DNA from 4 places in the Streptomyces sp. NPDC055078 genome. Region 3 is predicted to be linked to each of the others. Evidence: riboswitches for the same ligand, from Rfam matches in the RefSeq annotation. Region 3 holds a riboswitch; each other region holds the start of a gene.
What was found. Region 3 has a riboswitch for cobalamin ahead of ACWF94_RS16125 (cobalamin biosynthesis protein). Riboswitches for the same ligand answer to the same signal wherever they lie in the genome.
Positions count from the first base shown of each region.

Region 1: another riboswitch for cobalamin. It lies ahead of ACWF94_RS13790 (ribonucleoside-diphosphate reductase subunit alpha); the one in region 3 lies ahead of ACWF94_RS16125 (cobalamin biosynthesis protein).
Region 2: another riboswitch for cobalamin. It lies ahead of ACWF94_RS21715 (ABC transporter substrate-binding protein); the one in region 3 lies ahead of ACWF94_RS16125 (cobalamin biosynthesis protein).
Region 4: another riboswitch for cobalamin. It lies ahead of metE (5-methyltetrahydropteroyltriglutamate--homocysteine S-methyltransferase); the one in region 3 lies ahead of ACWF94_RS16125 (cobalamin biosynthesis protein).

Region 1 covers NZ_JBSGUP010000125.1:2,132-7,662, reverse strand. Annotated here, with positions in the region: gene ACWF94_RS13795 (AfsR/SARP family transcriptional regulator) at 1-1,233, opposite strand, end outside; adenosylcobalamin-variant (AdoCbl-variant) riboswitch at 1,600-1,699, shown strand; gene ACWF94_RS13790 (ribonucleoside-diphosphate reductase subunit alpha) at 1,854-4,550, shown strand; gene ACWF94_RS13785 (ribonucleotide-diphosphate reductase subunit beta) at 4,550-5,531, shown strand, end outside; gene ACWF94_RS13780 (hypothetical protein) at 5,494-5,531, opposite strand, start outside.
Region 2 covers NZ_JBSGUP010000262.1:4,144-9,674, forward strand. Annotated here, with positions in the region: gene ACWF94_RS21705 (amino acid permease) at 1-947, shown strand, start outside; gene ACWF94_RS21710 (Mov34/MPN/PAD-1 family protein) at 1,002-1,424, shown strand; cobalamin riboswitch at 1,523-1,651, shown strand; gene ACWF94_RS21715 (ABC transporter substrate-binding protein) at 1,695-2,723, shown strand; gene ACWF94_RS21720 (FecCD family ABC transporter permease) at 2,720-3,736, shown strand; gene ACWF94_RS21725 (ABC transporter ATP-binding protein) at 3,733-4,611, shown strand; gene ACWF94_RS21730 (putative leader peptide) at 4,789-4,893, shown strand; gene ACWF94_RS21735 (MoaD family protein) at 4,986-5,285, shown strand; gene ACWF94_RS21740 (PLP-dependent cysteine synthase family protein) at 5,285-5,531, shown strand, end outside.
Region 3 covers NZ_JBSGUP010000160.1:7,737-13,267, reverse strand. Annotated here, with positions in the region: gene ACWF94_RS16135 (anion permease) at 72-1,328, shown strand; gene ACWF94_RS16130 (hypothetical protein) at 1,342-1,563, shown strand; cobalamin riboswitch at 1,849-1,980, shown strand; gene ACWF94_RS16125 (cobalamin biosynthesis protein) at 2,110-3,108, shown strand; gene ACWF94_RS16120 (cobyric acid synthase) at 3,105-4,679, shown strand; gene cobN (cobaltochelatase subunit CobN) at 4,676-5,531, shown strand, end outside.
Region 4 covers NZ_JBSGUP010000085.1:7,857-13,387, forward strand. Annotated here, with positions in the region: gene ACWF94_RS10550 (BTAD domain-containing putative transcriptional regulator) at 1-539, shown strand, start outside; gene metE (5-methyltetrahydropteroyltriglutamate--homocysteine S-methyltransferase) at 580-2,904, opposite strand; cobalamin riboswitch at 3,096-3,316, opposite strand; gene ACWF94_RS10560 (alpha/beta hydrolase fold domain-containing protein) at 3,470-4,588, opposite strand; gene ACWF94_RS10565 (long-chain-fatty-acid--CoA ligase) at 5,020-5,531, shown strand, end outside.

The DNA of each region.
Region 1 (5,531 bases), on a different contig from region 3:
CAGCACACCACAGCCCGCGCCGCCCGGCAGCAGAGGCCGCACCTGAGCCTCCTCGCCCGCGTCGTCAAGGACCAGCAGGAGCCGGCGACCCGCGACGAGGCCGCGGAAGAGGTCGGCACGCTCAGCGGCATGCTCGGGCGGTGCCGCTCCCAGCGCGCGCAGCAGCCTCCCGAGGACGTCGCCGGATGTCACGGGACCGCCGGCGCCCTGTAGTTCGGCATACAGCTGACCGTCGGGGAATGCCTCCATGGCCAGGTGGGCGGCCTTCACCGCGAGGGCGGACTTGCCGACACCGGCCGGCCCCGACACCACCACGACGGCGGGCGCGTCCCGGGGTGCGGTGAGCCCGTCGACCACCTCGGCGATCTCCGCCTCGCGCCCGGTGAAGTCCCGGATGGCAGGCGGCAGCAGGGACACGGGCCGGGGTGTGACGGGCACCTGCGGCACCGAGACATCAAGGGCCGCCGCACCCTCCTCGGCGCGCAGCAGCACAGGGTCGGCCCTCAGGATCTCTCCGTGCCGCCAGCAAAGCTCGGGTCCGGGGTCGATCCCGAGTTCCTCGGCGAGTACGGCACGTCCCTCCTCGAACACCGTGAGGGCGTCGGCCTGCCGCCCCACCCGGTAGAGGGCGAGCATGAGCTGTCCTCGCAGCCGCTCCTTGGTCGGGTGGGCGCCGACGAGTCCCTTCAGCTCGGTGACCAGCTCGCTCTCCCGCCCCCCGCATTCGAGTTCGGCGGCGATGCGCTCCTCGACCACGGTCTGCCGGGCCTCCTCAAGCCGTGCCGCCTCGCTCCGCAACGCCTCGCCGACCCCGCCCAGCGCGGAACCACGCCACAATTCGAGCGCGGCACGCCCCGACCGGGCAGCGGCGGAGTGATCACCCCGCGCGGCGGCCCGCCGCCCGGCCGCGGCCAGTTCCTCGAACCGCCCGAGGTCCACCGTCCCGGCGTCGGGCCGGATCACATATCCCGGCGCGCGCGTCTCGATCGCCCCCCGGCGCGCTTCCGGCAGGGCCCGCCGCAGGGCCGAGACATACGTCTGGACCAGTGCCCGGGCCGTCTCCGGCGGCTTTTCTCCCCATATGACGTCCACCAGATCGTCGGCAGGTACGACATACCCGGCGCGCAGCAACAGCGCGGCCAGCAGGGCACGGGGCTTGGGCCCGCCCAGGCGCAGGCAACGTCCCTCCCACATCGCTTCGACCGGCCCGAGTAAACGGTATTCCACAGCCATGCTCTCCCCCGAGGCGTGACGGACACTGACTCACGCCTCATGGTCCCCCAACCGTCCCGGCGGAGCGAGGAGCAGGGGGATTCCGTAGCGCATTGTGGGATGGTGTCGCGGGGCTGCCAGGCGACCCTCGCCCGCCGCCCTGCCGACGCCTTGGGCGCCTCTGGCCGACGCCTTGAGTGCCTGCCCGCCACCTCTCCGCCGCCTCTCCGCCGACCCCTTGGGCGGTCTCCGGCGACCCTTGGGCGGCTCTCCGGCGGCTCTCCGGCGACCCATGAGACCTGACCCCTCATAAGGCGGGCGGCACCACCGCGACACAAGATGTGGGGGGTGCCGCATCTCAGTGCCCCCACATGTATGCTCATCTCGCTGTCGCCGCAGAGGAATCCGGTGCGAATCCGGAACTGTCCCGCAACGGTGTGCTGTGGTGCGCTTTGTCGTACCAGCAAGTCCGAGCGTCTGCCGACAGCGCACCCGGCTCATCCGACCCGGGTGCCCAGACGTCCGGGCCTCGCGGTTGGGTCGGCGGACGCCGTACGGAGTGCTGCCCCGACCCGGGTACGCACTCTCTTCGGCGCTGCCCTCTCGCCCCGGCCCGCGAGCCGAGCGAGGGAGAGCACCACGTGACGATCGCGCCAGCCGATCCGGCCACAGACACCCCAGAAGCCTCAACCGTCTCCCCCCTTTCCGGGCGGATGCCCGCCCCGGCCACCGGGCAGGCCGGGGACGGCCGGACCGAGCCTGGCCGGACCGGCGACGCGCAGCCCGGGGACGTACAACCCGCCGACGTACAGGTCGGCGACGTACAGGCCGACGACGGGCGGTCCGAGAACGGGCGGTCCGACAGCGGACTGCCCGGTGACAAGCGACCCGGGAATGAGCCTGGCGACGGCCCCGGGACCGCGCTGCTGCGGACGCTGACCGACCTCACCGCCGACCTCCCGGACACGGACCCCGGCCGGGTCGCCGCCGCGGCGCTGCGCGGCCGGAACGCCGGATCGGACGCGGCGGAACTCCGTGGACTCGCCATCGACGCCGCCGCGGGCCTGATCTCCGAGGACCCGGCGTACTCCCGGCTCGCCGCCCGGCTGCTGGCCCGCGCCATCGCCGACGAGGCGGCGACCCAGGGAGCCGTCTCGTTCTCCGCGTCCGTCGCCGTCGGCCACACCGAGGGTCTGATCGCCGACCGGACCGCGGAGTTCGTCACCGACCACGCCGCCCGGCTGGACGCGCTGATCGACCGGGAGGCCGACGACCGCTTCGGCTACTTCGGGCTGCGGACCCTCTACAGCCGCTATCTGCTGCGCCACCCGATCACCCGCCAGGTGATCGAGACGCCCCAGCACTTCCTGCTGCGCGTCGCCTGCGGACTGGCCGAGGACCGCTCCGAGGGTGCGGCGGGTGAGGTCGCCGAACTGTACGGGCTGATGAGCAGGCTCGACTACCTCCCCTCCTCCCCCACCCTCTTCAACTCCGGCACCCGCCACCCGCAGATGTCGTCCTGCTATCTGCTGGACTCCCCGCTGGACGAGCTGGACTCCATCTACGACCGGTACCACCAGGTCGCACGCCTCTCCAAGCACGCGGGCGGCATCGGGCTCCCGTACTCCCGTATCCGCGCCCGCGGTTCACTGATCCGCGGCACCAACGGGCACTCCAACGGCATCGTGCCGTTCCTGAAGACCCTCGACGCCTCGGTCGCCGCCGTGAACCAGGGCGGCAGGCGCAAGGGAGCCGCCGCGATCTATCTGGAGACCTGGCACGCGGATGTCGAGGAGTTCCTCGAACTGCGCGACAACACCGGGGAGGACGCCCGGCGGACGCACAATCTGAATCTCGCGCACTGGGTCCCCGACGAGTTCATGCGCCGGGTCGAGGCCGACACCCGGTGGTCGCTGTTCTCGCCGGCCGATGTGCCGGAGCTGGTGGATCTGTGGGGCGACGACTTCGACGCCGCGTACCGCGCGGCCGAGGCGGCGGGCCTGGCCCGTAAGACCCTGCCCGCCCGTGAGCTGTACGGCCGGATGATGCGTACGCTCGCCCAGACCGGCAACGGCTGGATGACCTTCAAGGACGCCGCGAACCGTACGGCCAACCAGACCGCGCTGCCCGGCCACACCGTCCACTCATCGAACCTCTGCACCGAGATCCTGGAGGTCACGGACGACGGGGAGACGGCCGTCTGCAACCTCGGCTCGATCAATCTCGGCGCGTTCGTGGCGGCCGATGCCGCCGATGGTACGGACGGCGGCGCGGGTGGTACGGACAGCGGCGCGGAGCTGGACTGGGAGCGGCTGGACGCCACCGTCCGTACCGCCGTCACCTTCCTCGACCGGGTCGTCGACATCAACTTCTACCCGACCGAGCAGGCGGCCCGTTCCAACACCCGCTGGCGGCCGGTGGGCCTGGGTGTCATGGGGCTCCAGGACGTCTTCTTCCAGCTCAAGCTGCCGTTCGACTCCCCCGCCGCCCGGGCGCTCTCCACCCGTATCGCCGAACGGATCATGCTCGCCGCGTACGAGGCGTCCGCCGGTCTCGCCGAGCGCGGCGGCCCGCTCCCGGCGTGGGAGAAGACCCGGACCGCGCGCGGTGTGCTGCACCCGGACCACTACGGGGTCGAGCCGCACTGGCCGGAGCGGTGGGCGGCCCTGCGTGAGCGGGTCGCCAGGACGGGGATGCGGAACTCCCTCCTCCTGGCGATCGCCCCGACCGCGACGATCGCGTCCATCGCGGGGGTGTACGAGTGCATCGAGCCGCAGGTGTCCAATCTGTTCAAACGCGAGACGCTCTCCGGGGAGTTCCTCCAGGTCAACTCGTATCTGGTGCGAGAGCTGAAGCGGCTGGGCGTCTGGGACGCCCAGACCCGGGAGGCGCTGCGCGAGTCCAACGGCTCGGTGCAGGGCTTCACCTGGATTCCGGCCGAGGTGCGGGAGCTGTACCGCACGGCGTGGGAGATCCCGCAGCGCGGTCTGATCGACATGGCCGCCGCCCGCACCCCGTATCTCGACCAGTCGCAGTCGCTGAATCTGTTCCTGGAGACGCCGACCATCGGGAAGCTCAGCTCAATGTACGCATACGCCTGGAAGCAGGGGCTGAAGACGACGTACTACCTGCGTTCCCGCCCGGCGACCAGGATCGCCCGCGCGGCCGGTGGCGGCGGTTCGGTTCAGGCAGGTGCTGCCACGGCTCCCGCTCCCGCGCCCGACCCCGCCCTCGCACCCGTACCCGTACCCGTACCCGTACCCGTACAGCAGCCGTCGCCCGACGACGCCGTCGCCTGCTCCCTTGAGAACCCCGAGTCCTGCGAGGCATGCCAGTGATGTCCACCTCCCCTGCGAAGACTCACGCGAAGAAGCACGAGAAGAACCTCCTCGACCCCGGCTTCGAGCTGACCCTGCGCCCGATGCGCTACCCCGACTTCTACGAGCGCTACCGGGACGCGATCAAGAACACCTGGACGGTGGAGGAGGTCGATCTCCACTCCGATGTGTCCGACCTCGCCAAGCTGTCGCCGGGCGAACAGCACATGATCGGGCGGCTGGTCGCGTTCTTCGCGACCGGGGACTCGATCGTCTCCAACAACCTCGTCCTGACCCTGTACAAGCACATCAACTCCCCCGAGGCGCGGCTCTATCTGAGCCGTCAGCTCTTCGAGGAGGCGGTGCACGTCCAGTTCTATCTGACGCTCCTGGACACCTATCTCCCCGACCCGGATGACCGGGCGGCGGCCTTCGACGCGGTCGAGGAGATCCCCTCCATCCGGGAGAAGGCGCATTTCTGCTTCCGCTGGATGGACTCGGTCGAGAAGATCGACCGTCTGGAGACCCAGGCGGACCGCCGCCGCTTCCTGCTGAATCTGATCTGTTTCGCGGCCTGTATCGAGGGGCTGTTCTTCTACGGCGCTTTCGCGTACGTGTACTGGTTCCGCTCCCGTGGCCTGCTGCACGGTCTCGCGACCGGCACCAACTGGGTGTTCCGCGACGAGACCATGCATATGAACTTCGCGTTCGAGGTCGTGGACACGGTCCGCAAGGAGGAGCCGGAGCTGTTCGACGACGCGCTCCGGCAGCAGGTCACCGACATGCTCAAGGAGGCCGTGGAGGCGGAGTTGCAGTTCGGCCGCGATCTGTGCGGCGACGGGCTGCCCGGCATGAACACCGAGTCGATGCGCGAGTACCTCCAGTGCGTCGCCGACCAGCGGCTGACGCGGCTCGGCTTCGCCCCGGTGTACGGCTCGCGGAATCCGTTCTCCTTCATGGAGCTTCAGGGGGTGCAGGAGCTGACGAACTTCTTCGAGCGCC
Region 2 (5,531 bases), on a different contig from region 3:
TCGGCGAGCTGGAGTTCTGGTTCTCCATGATCAAGGTCACCGCGATCGTCGGCATGATCCTGATCTGTCTCGGCATCCTCACCCTCGGCTTCTCCGACGCGGGTGACACCGCGTCCGTGTCCCTGCTGTGGAGCGACGGCGGCTTCTTCCCCAAGGGCATCGGCGGCACGCTGATGACGCTCCAGATCGTGATGTTCGCCTTCCTCGCGGTCGAACTGGTCGGCGTCACGGCCGGCGAGTCCAAGGACCCGGAGAAGACCCTGCCCAAGGCCATCAACACCGTGCCCTGGCGGATCGCCGTCTTCTACATCGGCGCCCTGATCATGATTCTCTCGGTGGTCTCCTGGACCCACTTCCAGCCGGGCGTCTCCCCGTTCGTCGCCGCCTTCGACAAGATGGGCCTCGCGGTCGGCGCGGGCATCGTCAACTTCGTCGTTCTCACCGCCGCCCTGTCGTCCTGCAACTCCGGCATGTACTCCACCGGCCGGATGCTCCGCGACCTCGCCCTCAACAGCCAGGGCCCGAAGCTCTTCACCCGGCTGACGAAGAACGGCACCCCGCTGATCGGCACCACCTTCTCCGCCGGTCTGATGCTGATCGGTGTCTGGATCAACTACCAGTGGCCCGGCGACGCCTTCAACAAGGTCGTCTCCTTCGCCACGATCTCCGGTATGTGGGCCTGGATCATGATCCTGATCAGCCAGCTCCGCTACCGCGCCAAGGCGGATCGCGGCGAGGTCCCGCAGTCCTCCTTCAAGGCCCCCGGCGCACCCTGGACCAGCTGGTTCGCACTCGCGTTCATCGCGATGGTGATCGTGATGATGGGGATCGACAAGGACGCCCGGATCTCGCTGTACTTCGCCCCGCTGTGGGCGCTGGGGCTGGGTGTGGCGTATCTCGTACTGAAGAGGCGGAACCCGGAGGGCGCGGCGTTCGCCAGGCGCTGAGCCCACCGGACCGGGCACGCACCCGCCGTCGGCCCTCTGCTTATGCTGATCGGCATGCTGACGCTCACCCAGGCCCTCTTCGACCAGATCGTGGCGCACGCCCGTGCCGACCACCCCGACGAGGCGTGCGGTGTGATCGCGGGCCCCGAGGGCAGCGGTCGCCCCGAGCGCTTCATCCCGATGCTGAACGCGGCCCGCTCGCCCACGTTCTACGAGTTCGACTCGGCGGACCTGCTCAAGCTCTACCGGGAGATGGACGACAACGACGAGGAGCCGGTGATCGTCTACCACTCCCACACCGCGACCGAGGCGTACCCCTCCCGTACGGACATCTCCCTCGCGAGCGAGCCAGGAGCGCACTACGTCCTGGTCTCCACCGCCGACACGGACGCCGCCGGACCGTTCCAGTTCCGCTCGTACCGGATCGTGGACGGCGAGGTCACCGAGGAAGAAGTGAAGATCGTCGAGGCATACTGAGCCCCGGCTCCTTCCTCAGCTCCTTCCTCGGCTCCTCAAGGACTCCCACCCGGTACGGGCTCCCACGCCGTACAGTCCGGCACAGGCTCGACTCCAACTCCATACAGCGGGCGGCAGGACCCAGGAAGCCGGTGTGAATCCGGCGCGGTCCCGCCACTGTGTTCAGGCGACGCGGTTCTCAGGCGTCCTCTGGCAGCCAGGAACTGACCTCGCCGCCCTTCTCCCACACCCAGGGGACGTGGAAATCCCCGGAGGAGGCACTACCCCGTCATGTCCGCCCTGCCCAGGCGCCATCGCGCCCGCCGCGCCCTGACAGCCGCCGCCCTGCTGCTCCCCCTCGCCGCCTGCGGAACCGGCCAGGACACCTCCCGCGACAACGACAACGACAACAACAACGGCAAAGACAGGAACGGGACCGACACCGCCCTGCCGGGCGCGTCCTTCCCGTACACGGTCGACAACTGCGGGGTGAAGACGACCTTCAAGGCCGCCCCGAAGCGGGCCGTCACCATGAACCAGCACGTGACCGAGATCATGCTCGAACTCGGTCTGGAGAAGTCCCTCGTCGGGACCGCCTTCCTGGACGACAGGATCCTGCCGCGCCACCAGAAGGCGTACGACGCGATCCCCGTCGTCTCCAAGGAGTACCCCTCCCGGGAGAAGCTGCTGTCCGTCAACCCCGACTTCGTCTACGGCGGCTACGGCAGCGCCTTCGAGGCCAAGGACGGACGCACCCGCGACGAGCTGAAGAAGTCCGGTATCGACAGCCGCATCAACCTGGAGTACTGCACCAAGGGGAAGACGACGCTGGACGACGTCTACCGCGAGATCGACGAGATCGGCCACACCTTCGGCGTCGGCGACCGCGCCCAGAAGTGGATCTCGAAGTCGCGCGCGGCGGTCAAGAAGACCGAGGCCGGTCTCGGCAGCCGTACCCCCGTCCCCGTCTTCGTCTACGACAGCGGCGACAAGACCGCCTTCACCGTCGGCGGCAAGGGCATCGGCAATGAACTGATCACCCGCGCGGGCGGGCGCAATGTCTTCGCCGACCTCGGCAAGACCTTCGGCGACGCGACCTGGGAGCAGGTCGTGGCCCGTAAGCCCGAGGTCATCGTGATCTACGACTACGGCTCCACCACCGTCGAGCAGAAGAAGCGGCGCCTCCTCGAAGACCCGGTGCTGCGGGACGTACCGGCGATCAGGAACAAGCGGTTCGCGGTGCTGCCGCTGTCCGACGCCGTCCTCGGGGTACGGATACCCGACGCCATCACCCGGCTCGCGGCGCAGCTCACGAGGTGAAGTCCCGACTGCGGTACGGGGCCGTGGTCGTCGCCCTGCTGATCGCCCTCGCGGTGGCGGTCGTCGCGGGGCTCGGCCTCGGCTCCGTACGCATCCCGCCCGCTCAGGTCGTCGAGGCGCTGCTGCCGGGTGCCGAGCCCAGCCCCATCCGGACGATCATCATGGACGTACGGCTGCCCCGCGTCCTCCTCGGGATGACCGTCGGCGCCGGGCTCGCCGTCGTCGGCACCGTCCTCCAGGCCCTCGTCCGCAACCGCCTCGCCGACCCCTTCCTGCTCGGGATCTCCTCCGGGGCCTCCACCGGCGCGGTCCTCGTGATCACCCTCGGCATCGGGGCGAGCACCGCCACCGCCCTGCCCGCAGGGGCGTTCCTCGGGGCGCTCGTCGCGCTGATCCTCGTCTACGGTCTCGCCCGCCGGGGCGGCACCATGACGGGCACCCGGCTGGTCCTCGCCGGGGTGACCATGTCGTACATCCTCACCGCCCTCACCACCCTCATCCTGATGGTGTCCGCCAGGCCCGAGCACTTCCGCGACGCCCTCTACTGGACACTCGGCGGCCTCGGCAGCGCCCGCTGGGAGAACATCTGGCTCCCCGGAGCCGTCGTCGCCCTCTGTCTGCCGCTGCTGCTCGCGCTCGCCAGACCGCTGGATCTGCTGCTCGTCGGGGAGGAGGGCGCGACCGTGCTGGGCCTGGACGTCTCCCGCTTCCGGGCCGCCGTCTTCATCTTCGCGTCGTTCGTCACCGCCGTACTCGTCGCCGTCAGCGGCGCCGTCGGCTTCATCGGCCTGATGGTGCCGCACGCCGCCCGGCTGCTCGTCGGCGCCACGCACCGGGCGCTGCTGCCGGTCGCCGCACTCGGCGGCGCGGTCGCCCTGGTCGTCGCCGATCTCGCCGCCCGTACCGCCGCCGCACCGCAGGACATCCCGGTCGGCGTCCTCACCGCGCTGATCGGCGGCCCGCTCTTCCTGTGGCTGATGCGCTCGCGCCGCACCGAAGGAGCACCGCTGTGAACGCCCGCGTGAACACGCCTGCCGCGAACCCTTCCGCAGCTCCTGTCCCGGCCCCTTCCGCCGACACCCGGGGGTCCTCCGCTGCCGCTGCCGGGGCCCGGGCCGCGTCCCTCACCCTCACCGGACTCGGCTACCGGACCGGCGGCAAGACCCTGCTCACCGGCATCGACCTCGACGCCCCGCCCGGCACCACCGTCGGACTCGTCGGCCCCAACGGCAGCGGCAAGACGACCCTCCTGCGCTGTGTCTACGGCACCCTGCGCCCCACCGCCGGGCAGATCCGCCTCGACGGCACCGATCTGGCCGCCCTCGGACCCAAGGCACGTGCCCAGCGGGTGGCGAGCGTCCCGCAGGACAACTCGGGGGAGTTCGAACTGACCGTGCGCGAGATCGTCACCATGGGCGGCGCACCCCACAAGCGGTTCTGGGAGTCCGACACCGCCCGGGACACCGCCGCCGTGGACGACGCCCTCGCCCGGCTCGGGGTCGCCGACCTCGCCGACCGGGCGTACCCCTCCCTGTCCGGCGGTGAACGCCAACGCGCCCTGGTCGCCCGCGCCCTGGTCCAGCGGCCCGCGCTGCTCGTGCTGGACGAGCCCACCAACCATCTCGACATCCGATACCAGATGGAGATCCTCGGACTCGTCCGGACCCTGGAAACCACCAGCCTGCTGGCCCTGCACGACCTCAACCTCGCCGCGTACTACTGCGACCGCCTCCATGTCCTGCGGGCCGGGCGCCTCGTGGCGTCCGGCACCCCTGAGGAGGTGCTGACCCCGGAGCTGCTCGCCGAGGTCTATCAGGTCGACGCCGAGATCACCCCGCATCCGGTCACCGGAGCACCCTCGATCACCTATCTGCCCCCCGCCCGCTGAGGCCCCGGACCGGCTCCACCGCGGGCCCCGGCCCGGTTCCGGGGACGCCCCTCCACCCGGTTCCGATGGGCCCCCGTACGGCTCCGCCGAGAGCCCCCGCCCAGTTGCTGAGCCGATCCCGTCCGCGATACGAGACGCCATTCCGGAACCCGGACCGGGAATCGATACGATGACCGCATGGTTCTCCACGACATGCGCGACAAGACGCCGAGCGGCTCCGTACTGCTCGTTGCGCGGCTGCATGTCGACCTGTGCCGCCTTGCCAGCGCGATGTGTACCTGAGCTGTACCCGAGCAGCCGGCCCACCCGACGCACGAACCCCTGGCGCGAGGGCCGATCCGCGCGCCCACCGCCTTCCGACTGGAGTCCACGACATGGCCATCGAGGTCCGCATCCCGACCATCCTCCGCACCTACACCGCCGGCTCCAAGGCCGTACAGGGCAGCGGAGACACCCTCGCCGCGCTGCTCGCCGACCTGGAGACCCGTTACCCCGGCTTCCAGGAACGCGTCGTGGAGGGGGAACAGCTCCGCCGCTTCGTCAACGTCTACCTCAACGACGAGGACGTCCGCTTCCTGGACGGCATCTCCACCAAGCTGTCGGACGGCGACAGCGTCACGATCCTCCCGGCCGTGGCCGGCGGCTCCGGTGCCCGCCGGGTGGGCATGTACTGATGCGCTACGACTCCCCGCTCGACGCGGTCGGCAACACCCCGCTGGTCCGCCTTCCCCGCCTCTCCCCGTCCGACGACGTCCGGATCTGGGCCAAGCTGGAGGACCGCAACCCGACCGGCTCGATCAAGGACCGCCCGGCGCTCCATATGATCGAGCAGGCGGAGAAGGACGGCCGTCTCACCCCGGGCTGCACCATCCTGGAGCCCACCTCGGGCAACACCGGCATCTCGCTGGCCATGGGCGCGA
Region 3 (5,531 bases):
CAGTTCACCTTCCGTTCATCCAGGTTACTTACGTTCGCCGGGCCACTGACGTCCATAGATTGCCTGGGTAAATGGAACACATCACGCTGCTGCTCGCGATTGTGATCGTGACAGCTCTCGTGTTCGATTTCACGAACGGTTTCCACGACACCGCCAACGCGATGGCGACGACCATCTCGACCGGCGCCCTGAAGCCCAAGACCGCGGTGGCCATGTCCGCGGTTCTCAATCTCGTCGGCGCGTTCCTGTCCGTGGAGGTCGCCAAAACGATCTCCAGCGGAATCGTCAACGAGGCAGGCATCACCCCCGAAGTCATTTTCGCGGCGCTCGTCGGCGCCATCCTCTGGAACCTGATGACCTGGCTGATCGGCCTGCCGTCCAGTTCCTCGCACGCGCTCATGGGCGGTCTGATCGGCGCCACGATCGCCTCGGTCGGGATCAGCGGTGTCAACGGTGGCACGGTCGTCACCAAGGTGCTGATCCCCGCCATAGCCGCCCCCCTCGTCGCCGGTATCGCGGCCTACCTCGCCTCCAGGCTGACGTACCGGATCGGCCGGAACACCGACGACAAGGCGACCGCCAAGGGCTATCGCACGGGCCAGATCGCGTCCGCGGGTCTGGTCTCGCTGGCCCACGGCACCAATGACGCGCAGAAGACGATGGGCATCATCACGCTGGCGCTCGTCGCCGGCGGCGTACTCAACCCCGGTTCCAACCCCCCGATGTGGGTCATCGTGTCCGCCGGTATCGCGATCGCGCTGGGGACCTACCTCGGCGGCTGGCGCATCATCCGCACGATGGGCAAGGGCCTGACCGACCTCCAGCCGCAGCAGGGCTTCGCCGCCCAGACCAGCGCGGCCAGCGTCATCCTCGCCTCGTCCAACCTCGGTTTCTCGCTCTCCACGACCCATTCCTGCTCCGGCGCGGTGATGGGCGCGGGTCTGGGCCGCAAGGGCGGTGTGGTCCGCTGGTCCACGGCCACCCGGATGTTCGTGGCCTGGGGTCTGACCCTGCCGGCCGCGGCCCTGGTCGCGGCGGGTTCGGAGTATGTGACCAAGCAGGGCGACTGGGGCGTCGCGGCCGTCGCGGTCTTCCTGGTCGCCTCGTGCGCCGCGATCTGGCTGGTCTCGCGCCGCCAGGTGGTCGACCACACCAATGTCAACGATGTGGACCAGGACGGCGAACCCGCGGGCGTCGTGACCGCGGCCGTCGCGGCCGTCGCCCCGCCGCCGGCCGGTGTCACCTCGCAGCAGGACCTTAAGACGACCATTCCGGGCCCCGCGCCCGCCGCCCCCGAAGCCGGCCCGACGAGCCCGGCCGCGGTGTAAGGACGGATTCGGCATGAAAATCGACTGGGCAGCCCTCGGTTCCGTCTTCGGCGTGAGCCTTGTCGCCACCGTCGCTCTGGTGGGTCTGTTCACCCTCGGGATCATCGGACTCAGCAAGCAGGCTTCGGCGGCGGGCGGCGGGACCTCCGTGGCACTCGCGCGGACTGGCGCGTACGCCTGTTTCGCGCTCTGTGTGGCGGCCGTGTCGTACGGGATCTATCTGATCGTCGCCTGACCGCACATCCTCACCACCCGTCCCACCGGCCGGGCCGGACATCCTTCGGGTGCCGGTCCGGTCCGCTTGTGTGCACGGGCCGGTAAGCCTCGCGCATCGGGGCCGCCATGCGGACCGGTGCACGGGCCGGTGCACGGGCCGGTGCCTTGTGTATCGGGCCGCCATGCGGACCGGCGGCGTCCGGACGGGGTGGCCGGTTTCCGCGCCTCCCGGGGGTCCGCGCCCGAGTGTGGGTCTCAGCACACTGTCCCGTCGCAGGTCAACGGCAGGTTGACGGGTGTTCTCACAGCGTGGTGGACTTCCGGGGCCATCACGACGGCAACAGAGGAAGCCGGTGCAAATCCGGCGCGGTCCCGCCACTGTCACCGGGGAGTCATCCCCGGAAGCCAGGAACTCTCACCGTCGATCACGTCGAACCAGGGCGCGGACACCCTGAGTGAGGACATATCGCCATGCCTGGCTGCGGTTCAGCACCTGCCCCGAGTACTGCCCTGAGCCCGGTTGACGGTCCAGGGCCCGTCCGGAACGAGACACCGGCCTGAACCCATGCGTGCCGACCGAGTATTCGTGTACGGCGCCACAGCCGGACTGGCCGGCGATCTGCTGCTGGGTGATCCTCGCCGGGGGCACCCGGTCGCCGCGTTCGGGCGGGTCGCGGGCGCCGTCGAACGGGTCCTGTGGCGTGACCACCGCGGCTGGGGCGCACTGCACACCGCCGTGTGCGCCGGAGGCGCGACCGCGGCGGCCGTGCTTCTCGCGCGCGGGGCGCGTTCCAGTCCCGCCGCGTCCCTGGCCCTGACCGCAGCGGCAACCTGGACCGTTGTCGGCGGTACGTCACTGGGGCGCGAGGCCCGCGCCATCGGCGACGCGCTCGCCGCCCGGGACCTGGAGCTGGCCAGAGAGCGGCTGCCGCGGCTGTGCGGGCGCGATCCGCAGTCCCTGGACGAGGCCCAGGTCGCCCGTGCGGTGGTGGAGTCCGTCGCCGAGAACACCTCAGACGCCGTGGTGGGCGCGCTCCTGTGGGGAGCCCTCGCGGGCGTGCCGGGGCTGGTGGGCTTCCGCGCCGTCAACACCCTGGACGCGATGGTCGGCCACAAGTCACCCCGCTATCGGCGGTTCGGCTGGGCATCGGCACGCCTCGACGACCTCGCCGGCTGGCCGGGAGCACGGCTGACGGCGGCACTCGCCGTTCTCGCGGGCGGGCAGCCGCGTACGGCCGTACGGGCCTGGCGGGCCGACGCGCACCGGCATCCGAGCCCCAACGCGGGCCCCGTGGAGGCGTCGTTCGCCGGTGCCCTCGGGGTACGGCTCGGCGGGACCCTCGCGTACGGCGGCCGGGTCGAGCACCGGCCGGCGCTCCACACCGGGGGGCGTCCGGTGGAGACGGGGGACATCGAACGGGCCGTCAGGCTGTCACGGCGGGTGAGTCTGCTCGCCCTGGGCGCGGGTGTCACCGGCCGGCTGCTGTTCCGGCGGCTGTCCCGGCAGGTCCCGCCGCGCGCACCCCGGCGCGTTCTCCGTTCCGTACGGGGAGCGGTCCGATGACCGGCCGCCGGGGACGCGGCGGCGGGCTGCTCGTCGCGGGTACGACGTCCGACGCGGGCAAGAGCGTCGTCACCGCGGGGATCTGCCGCTGGCTGGTGCGGCAGGGTGTGAAAGTCGCGCCCTTCAAGGGGCAGAACATGTCCCTCAATTCGTTTGTGACGCGCGAGGGCGCGGAGATCGGCCGCGCGCAGGCGATGCAGGCGCAGGCGGCCCGGGTCGAGCCGACGGCGCTGATGAACCCCGTTCTGCTCAAACCCGGGAGCGACCGCAGCAGTCAGGTCGTTCTGCTGGGCAAGCCGGTGGGCGAACTGAGCGCCCGCGGGTTCTTCGGCGGGCCGTCCGCCGGGAGGGCGCTGCGCGGCGGCCGGCGGGAGGAGTTGCTGTCCACGGTCGTGGAGTGCCTGGAAGAGCTGCGGAGCACCTACGACGCCGTGATCTGCGAGGGGGCGGGCAGTCCCGCCGAGATCAATCTGCGGCGCACGGACATCGTGAACATGGGCGTCGCCCGCGCCGCCCAACTCCCGGTGCTCATCGTCGGGGACATCGACCGCGGCGGTGTCTTCGCCTCCTTCTTCGGTACGACCGCACTGCTCGGCGCGGCCGATCAGCGGCTGGTGGCCGGGTATCTCGTCAACAAGTTCCGCGGCGATGTGTCGTTGCTGGAGCCGGGGCTCGACATGCTCGAAGGGCTCACCGGGCGGCGGACCTACGGGGTGCTGCCGTACGCGCACGGGCTGGGCATCGACGAGGAGGACGGGCTGCGGGTGTCCCTGCGCGGGGCCGTCCGCGAGTCGGCCGTGGCGCCGCCCGTCGGTGAGGACTTGCTGCGGGTCGCGGTGTGTGCGGTGCCGCTGATGTCCAACTTCACCGATGTGGACGCGCTGGCGGCGGAGCCGGGGGTGATCGTGCGGTTCGTGGACCGGCCCGAGGAACTGGCCGACGCGGATCTCGTGATCGTGCCGGGAACCCGGGGCACGGTCCGTGCGTTGGAGTGGCTGAGGGAGCGGGGACTGGCGCGGGAGCTGGCGCGCAGGGCGGCCGATGGGCGTCCGGTGCTGGGGATCTGCGGCGGGTTCCAGGTGCTCGGTGAGCACATTGAGGATGAGGTCGAGTCACGGGCAGGTTCCGTGACCGGTCTGGGACTGCTGCCCGTGCGGGTGCGGTTCGCGGCCGAGAAGACACTTGCGAGGCCGACGGGCACAGCGCTCGGCGAGCGCGTGGATGGGTACGAGATCCACCACGGCGTCGCCGAGGTGCTGGGCGGAGCGGCCTTCCCCGGGGGCTGCCGGGTCGGTGAGGTGTGGGGCACCCACTGGCACGGCTCATTGGAGAGTGACGGCTTCCGGCGGCAGTTCCTGAGACAGGTCGCGAGCGCCACCCACCGGCGTTTCGTGCCCGCTGAGGACACGTCGTTCGGAGCGCTCCGCGAGGAGCAGCTGGACCGGCTCGGCGACCTCGTCGAAGAACACGCTGACACGGACGCGCTCATGCGGCTCATCGAGCAGGGCGCGCCCGCAGGACTTCCTTTCATCGCCCCTGGCGCACCCACAGAATCCGGAGCACCCGCATGAGCACTGTGCTGCTGTTGTCGACCGCCGACACGGACCTGCTGGCGGCCCGCGCCTCCGGCGCGCCGTACCGGATCGGCAATCCGACGCGTGTCGATGTGACCGAGGAGCTGCCCGCGCTGATCGACGGCGCGTCGGTCGCCGTCGTCCGGCTGCTGGGCGGCAAGCGGGCCTGGGAGGACGGGCTGGCGGCGCTGCGGGCCTCGGGGATTCCGACGGTGCTGCTCGGTGGGGAGGCCGTCCCCGACGCGGAGTTGATGGCCGAGTCGTCGGTGCCCGCGGGGGTGGTCGCCGAGGCGCTGCGGTATCTCGTCGAGGGCGGCCCGGGCAATCTCGTGGAGCTGGCCCGCTTCCTCTCCGACACCGTGCTGCTGACCGGGCAGGGGTTCGCGGGGCCGCAGGAGATGCCCCAGTGGGGGGTGCACGGCGCCAGGGTCCACCGGGAGGGGCTGCCGACCGTCGGGGTGCTGTTCTACCGCGCCCACGAGCTGTCCGGGAACACCTCGTTCGTCGATGTGCTGTGCGAGCGGATCGAGGCCCGGGGGGCCAACGCCCTGCCGGTGTTCGTCGGTTCGCTGCGCGGCGCCGATCCGGCGCTGTACGACCTGCTGGGGCAGGCCGACGCGCTGGTCGCGACCGTACTCGCCGCGGGGGGCACCAACGCCTCCGAGGCCAGTGCGGGCGGCGATGACGAGGCATGGGACATCGGGGCGCTCGCCGAGCTGAACGTCCCCGTGCTGCAGGGGCTGTGCCTCACCTCATCCCGCCGGGTGTGGGAGGCGTCGGACGCCGCGCTCTCCCCCATGGACGCGGCGATGCAGGTCGCCATCCCCGAGTTCGACGGGCGGATCGTCA
Region 4 (5,531 bases), on a different contig from region 3:
GTGCACGCGCCGCGCGCGACCGCTGGGGCGAGGCCGCGGCCCTGGTCGAACTCGCCGGCCATGCCCCGTCCCAGGGCGAATCCCACGCGGAACTGGGCGCCGCGCTGTTCCATGAGGTCGGAGACCGCTGGGGGCAGCTCCGGGCCACCCGGGCACTGGCCCTCGCGGCCGAACGCGACGGCGACCACGCGCGGACGGAGCGGCTGCACCGGGAAGGTCTCCTGGTCGCCGAGGAACTCGGGCTGTGGACCGAGGCCGTCGAGGCGCTGACCTCGCTCGGCCGGACCGCCCTGGCCGGCGGCCACGCCCAGCGGGCGACGGAACTGTACGAGCGCGCGCTGTCCGTCTCGGCGGAACGGGCGTACAGCCGAGGCGAAGTCCGCGCCGAGATCGGTCTGGGGCTTGCCGCACGGTTCCGCGGCGACCGGGAAGCCGCCGAGCGCCATCTGAACCGCGCGCTGGCCAAGGGCCGTTCGTCGGGCCCCGACGCCGGAGCCGCGGAAGCCCTGGCGGAACTGAGGCTCGGCCCCCGGGCCTGACCGCCGGGGCGGGCGCGCGAACCCGCCCCGGCCGGTGCTGTCAGGCGCCTGGCGCAGCCAGTCCCGAGCGGACTTCGCGGGCCGCGGTGACCAGGTTCTCCAGCGAGGCCCTGGTCTCGGGCCAGCCGCGGGTCTTCAGGCCGCAGTCGGGGTTGACCCACAGGCGTTCGGCCGGGATGGCCTCAAGTCCCTTGCGCAGCAGGGCGGCCGCCTCCTCGGCGGTGGGGACGCGCGGGGAGTGGATGTCGTAGACGCCGGGCCCGGCCTCGCGCGGATAGCCGTGGGCGGCGAGTTCGGTGGCGACCCGCATATGGGAGCGGGCCGCCTCCAGGCTGATGACGTCGGCGTCGAGGTCGTCGATGGCCTGGACGATGTCGCCGAATTCCGCGTAGCACATATGGGTGTGGATCTGGGTGCCGGGCCGTACGCCGCTGGTGGTCAGCCGGAAGGACTCGGTTGCCCACGCCAGGTACTCGGCGTGGTCGGCGGCGCGCAGCGGCAGCGTCTCGCGCAGGGCCGGTTCGTCGACCTGGATGACCGAGGTACCGGCGGCCTCCAGGTCGTTCACCTCGTCGCGCAGGGCCAGGGCGACCTGGCGGGCGGTGTCGCCGAGGGGCTGGTCGTCGCGGACGAAGGACCAGGCGAGCATGGTGACCGGTCCGGTGAGCATGCCCTTGACCGGGCGTTCGGTGTGGGACTGGGCGTAGGAGGTCCAGCGGACGGTCATCGGCTCGGGGCGGGAGATGTCTCCGGCCAGGACGGGCGGGCGGACGTAGCGGGTGCCGTAGGACTGAACCCAGCCGTGCCGGGTGGCGAGGTAGCCGGTGAGCTGTTCGGCGAAGTACTGGACCATGTCGTTGCGCTCTGGCTCACCGTGCACCAGTACATCGATCCCGGCCTGCTCCTGAAAGGCGAGGACTTCGCGGATCTCGTCCTTGATGCGCTCCTCGTAGCCGGCGGTGTCGATGCGTCCGGCCCTCAGGTCGGCTCGCGCGGTGCGCAGTTCGTCCGTCTGGGGGAACGATCCGATGGTGGTGGTCGGCAGCAGCGGCAGGCCGAGGTGGGCACGCTGGGCGGTGGTCCGCTCGGCGTACGGCTCCGGGCGGCGGCCGTCGGCGTCGGTGACCGCGGCGGTACGGGCCCGTACCGCCGGGTCGTGGGTGAGCGCGGACCCGGCGCGGGAGGCGAGGTCGGCGCGGTTGGCCGCGAGTTCGGCGGCGATGGCGCCGGTGCCCTGGGCCAGCCCCTTGGCGAGGGTGACGATCTCGGTCGTCTTCTGCTCGGCGAAGGCGAGCCAGCGGGCGATCTGTGGGTCCATGTCGCGTTCGGCGCGGGCGTCGAGCGGTACGTGCAGCAGGGAGCAGGAGGCCGCCACATCGACCTGTTCGGCGAGGCCGAGCAGGGTGCCGAGGGTGGTGAGGGACTTCTCGTAGTCGTTGATCCAGATGTTGCGGCCGTTGACCACGCCCGCGACCAGGCGCTTGCCGCGCAGTCCGCCGGCGGCGGCGAGGTCGTCGAGGTTGCCGGTCGCGCGCTCGGTGAAGTCGATGGCCAAGCCGTCGACGGGGGCCTTGGCCAGTACGGGCAGGGCCTCGCCCAGTCGGTCGAAGTAGGAGGCGACCAGCAGCTTGGGCCGGTCGGTGAGCGCGCCGAGGGCACAGTAGGCACGGGCGGCGGCGTTGAGATCGGCCGGTGTGCGGTCCTGGACCAGGGCGGGTTCGTCGAGCTGCGCCCACTCGGCGCCGGCGGCCCGCAGATCGGCGAGGACCTCCGCGTACACGGGCAGCAGCCGGTCCAGCAGGGTCAGCGGCTCGAAGTCCTCGGCCACCCCGGGTGCGGGTTTGGCCAGCAGCAGATAGGTGACGGGTCCGACGAGGACCGGCCGGGCGCTGAGGCCGAGCCCGAGGGCCTCCGTCAGCTCGGCCACCTGCTTCGCCGAGTCGGCGGTGAAGACGGTGTCGGGGCCGAGTTCGGGGACCAGGTAGTGGTAGTTCGTGTCGAACCACTTGGTCATCTCCAGCGGCGCGACGTCCTGGGTGCCGCGCGCCATGGCGAAATAACCGTCGAGCGCGTCCGCGGCGACGGCGTCACGGTGCCGGGCGGGGACAGCGCCGACCATGACACTGGTGTCCAGCATGTGGTCGTAGTACGAGAAGTCACCGGTCGGCACTTCGTGCATGCCGGCGTCGGCCAGCCGCCGCCAGTTCGCCCGGCGAAGTCCCGTGGCGGTCTCCCGGAGGGCGTCGGCGGTGACGCGGCCCTTCCAGTAGCCCTCGACGGCCTTCTTCAGTTCCCGGTGCTGTCCCTGGCGGGGGTAGCCGTACACGGTGGCCCGTGCTGCCGCGGCTGCGGACTTCGCTGTCACGGAACTCTCCTTCGCGAGATGTCTCCTGTCCATCCCGGGGACGGGACGAGAGCGCGAAGGGAGGACATGCCGGACGGTCCGGGACCGGGCGCGGAGCACCGAGGCCGTCCGTCCGACGTGTACGCCCCCGGACTGTGTCCGGGGGTACCCCAACCTGCCCACGAGGTCACCGGGATCTCCGCGCGCGATCGGTCGCACGCGGGCAGCGGGCAGGTCTTCGGACTCGCGGGCAGGTCCGCCGAAGGCAGACACCTACTGGCCGTCGCTTCCCGGACCCGCTTCCCGGATCCAGTGCGTATGACGGCGGTCGTTCCCGCTCACCGCTGCGGGGCAGTCCCGGATTCCCACCGGGTTCCCTCTTACGACGCGCCTGCCTGGCGGGCAGGGGCGAACCAGCTGCGCCCGCCAGCGTAGAGGGATCACCCGGCTTCGGTCAGCCCTGTTCATATTCCGGACCGTGAGACGAGACACGAGCGGGTGAGGAGTGAACCGGCCCGCGGGACGAATCCGTCCGGCGGGCCGGCGGGCTCTGTCGATGTCAGAAGTCCCGGTCGTTGTCCTCGGCTCAGCCGGCTCCGAGGCTGTCGGCGAAGCGTTTGATGTCGCGCACGGTCGCGAGGTAGACGTCCGCGACAGCCTGGCGGAAGATCAGGTCCGCGCCGTGGACAAGGCCCAGGTTGACCCGCCCCACCGCGGGTACGCCAGCGCGCAGCAGCTTGCGGTAGAAGGCGATGCCCTCGTCGCGCAGGGGGTCGAGTTCGTTCACCGCGATGACATGTGGCGGCAGACCGGCGAGGTCGGCCTCGGTCGCGAAGTAGGGCCAGCACAACGGGTTCTCGGCGTCCTCGCCGAGTGGGTCGTAGCTGGCCACCAGGAGGTCCAGGGTGGCGCAGGTGGTGAAGTAGCCGTCGTTCTCCACCAGGGAGGGCAGTTCGGCACGCTTCCGCGCCTCGGGCCACCCGTAGGCACCGCTGATGTACGGCACGGTGGCGTAGACACCGTCTATGGCGTCGAGCCGCCCTTCCCGCTTCGCCTTCAGCGTGGTGGCCAGGGCGAGGTTGGCGCCGCCCGACTCGCCCTGCAGTACGAGGCGGCTGATGCCGAGCGCGTCCCGGTTGGCGTGGATCCAGGCCACGGCGCCGGCGCAGTCGTTCAGGCCCGCCGGGAAGGGATGCGGCCCTGAGGGGCTGTAGGCATTGCGGAAGTCGACTCCGATGGCGAGCATCCCGCTCGCCGCCAGGTCCTGGCACCACCGCCGGTGCACCTTGTTGTCCGCCTCCAGCACGGTCATACCACCGCCGTGGAAGTAGACGGCACACGGCAGGGCACGGTCCGGGCCCGCCGGGCGGTAGATACGCAGCGTGATGGTGTTGCCGTCCACGCCCGTGATCGTATGTGTCACACAGTCGATACCGACGGTGTCATCACCGGGCAGTTCGCCGGGCAGAGCCTCGTACAGCCCCTCGAAAGCGGTGTGCAGCGCCGCCACGAACTCCGTCCGGCTCGCGGCGGCGGCGTGGCGGTCGACGGGCGGCGGAGCTGCGGCTGCGTCCAAGCCGTGTGCGGTCAGCGCGGCCAGCAGGCGGGGGTCGGTGCGCGGGTCGGTGCGCGGCGACATCGCGGGCTCCGGGTCACCCGATGGTCCCCCGCTCGGCGGGGCTTCGTTCAGGGGTGCGGTCGTCATCGGGTCCCTCCCTGGCGCCATCCTTACGGTGAGTAACAGCCCTTGACAGTACCTGCCATGCAACATCCCGTAAATAGGTTGCACGGCGGGCGCGTGAGCAGCGCCGGGGCCGGGGACTCCCGGCCCCGGCGGAGGCTGTGCGGCTTTCCCGGCAGAGTGGGTGCAACATTCTCGAATATGTTGCATAGTGGCTGTGTCGACGCACCACCGCGGCCAGGGCGGCCCACACCGTCCAAGCCCCGAACACCCGCGCCGGGCCGCCGGTCAGGACCGGGGTCACAGCGAGCCGAGAGTGAACGGAGCGTGCCACCCGTGCCCAAGGGTTGCCACAGTGAATCGGACGCAGCAGGCACCTTCGGCCCGGCCGGCGTACCCGGGCGGCGATCCGCGCGGCGCCGGGCCGCCCGGGGAAACCTCGGGTCGGGTCACCGATGACGAACGCGGTGGAACCGGTCTGGAAACACGCGGCGCGGAGTCCCGGGGCCCCGGCCCTCAGGACGGACGGCTCGGTGTGGTCCTATGCCGAAGTGGCCGGACGGGCCGACGCGTTCCGGGCCAGGCTGAGCGATGCCGGAGTACGGCCGGGCAGCCGGGTACTGCTCGTCGCCCCGACCGGACCGGATTTCGTGTTCGCCTACCTCGGCATCCTGGCGCACGGGGCGGTCGCCGTGACCGTCAATCCCCAGTGCACCAGCGCCGAACTCCAGTACTTCCTGCGCGACGCGGGCTGCGCGCTCGCGGTCGCGGCGCACGAGACGTCCGACGTCCTGCGCGAGGCCGCGGCGGCGACGGGTGTCGCGTTCTGGCAGACCGCGACGGAAGCTGCCGGGCCGGGTCCCGGGGGCCGCCCCGGCCGGGTCCACGAGGTGACCGGAGGTGCGGCCGCGGTCCTGCTGTACACCTCGGGAACCACCGGCCGCCCCAAGGGCGCGGTGCTCACCCA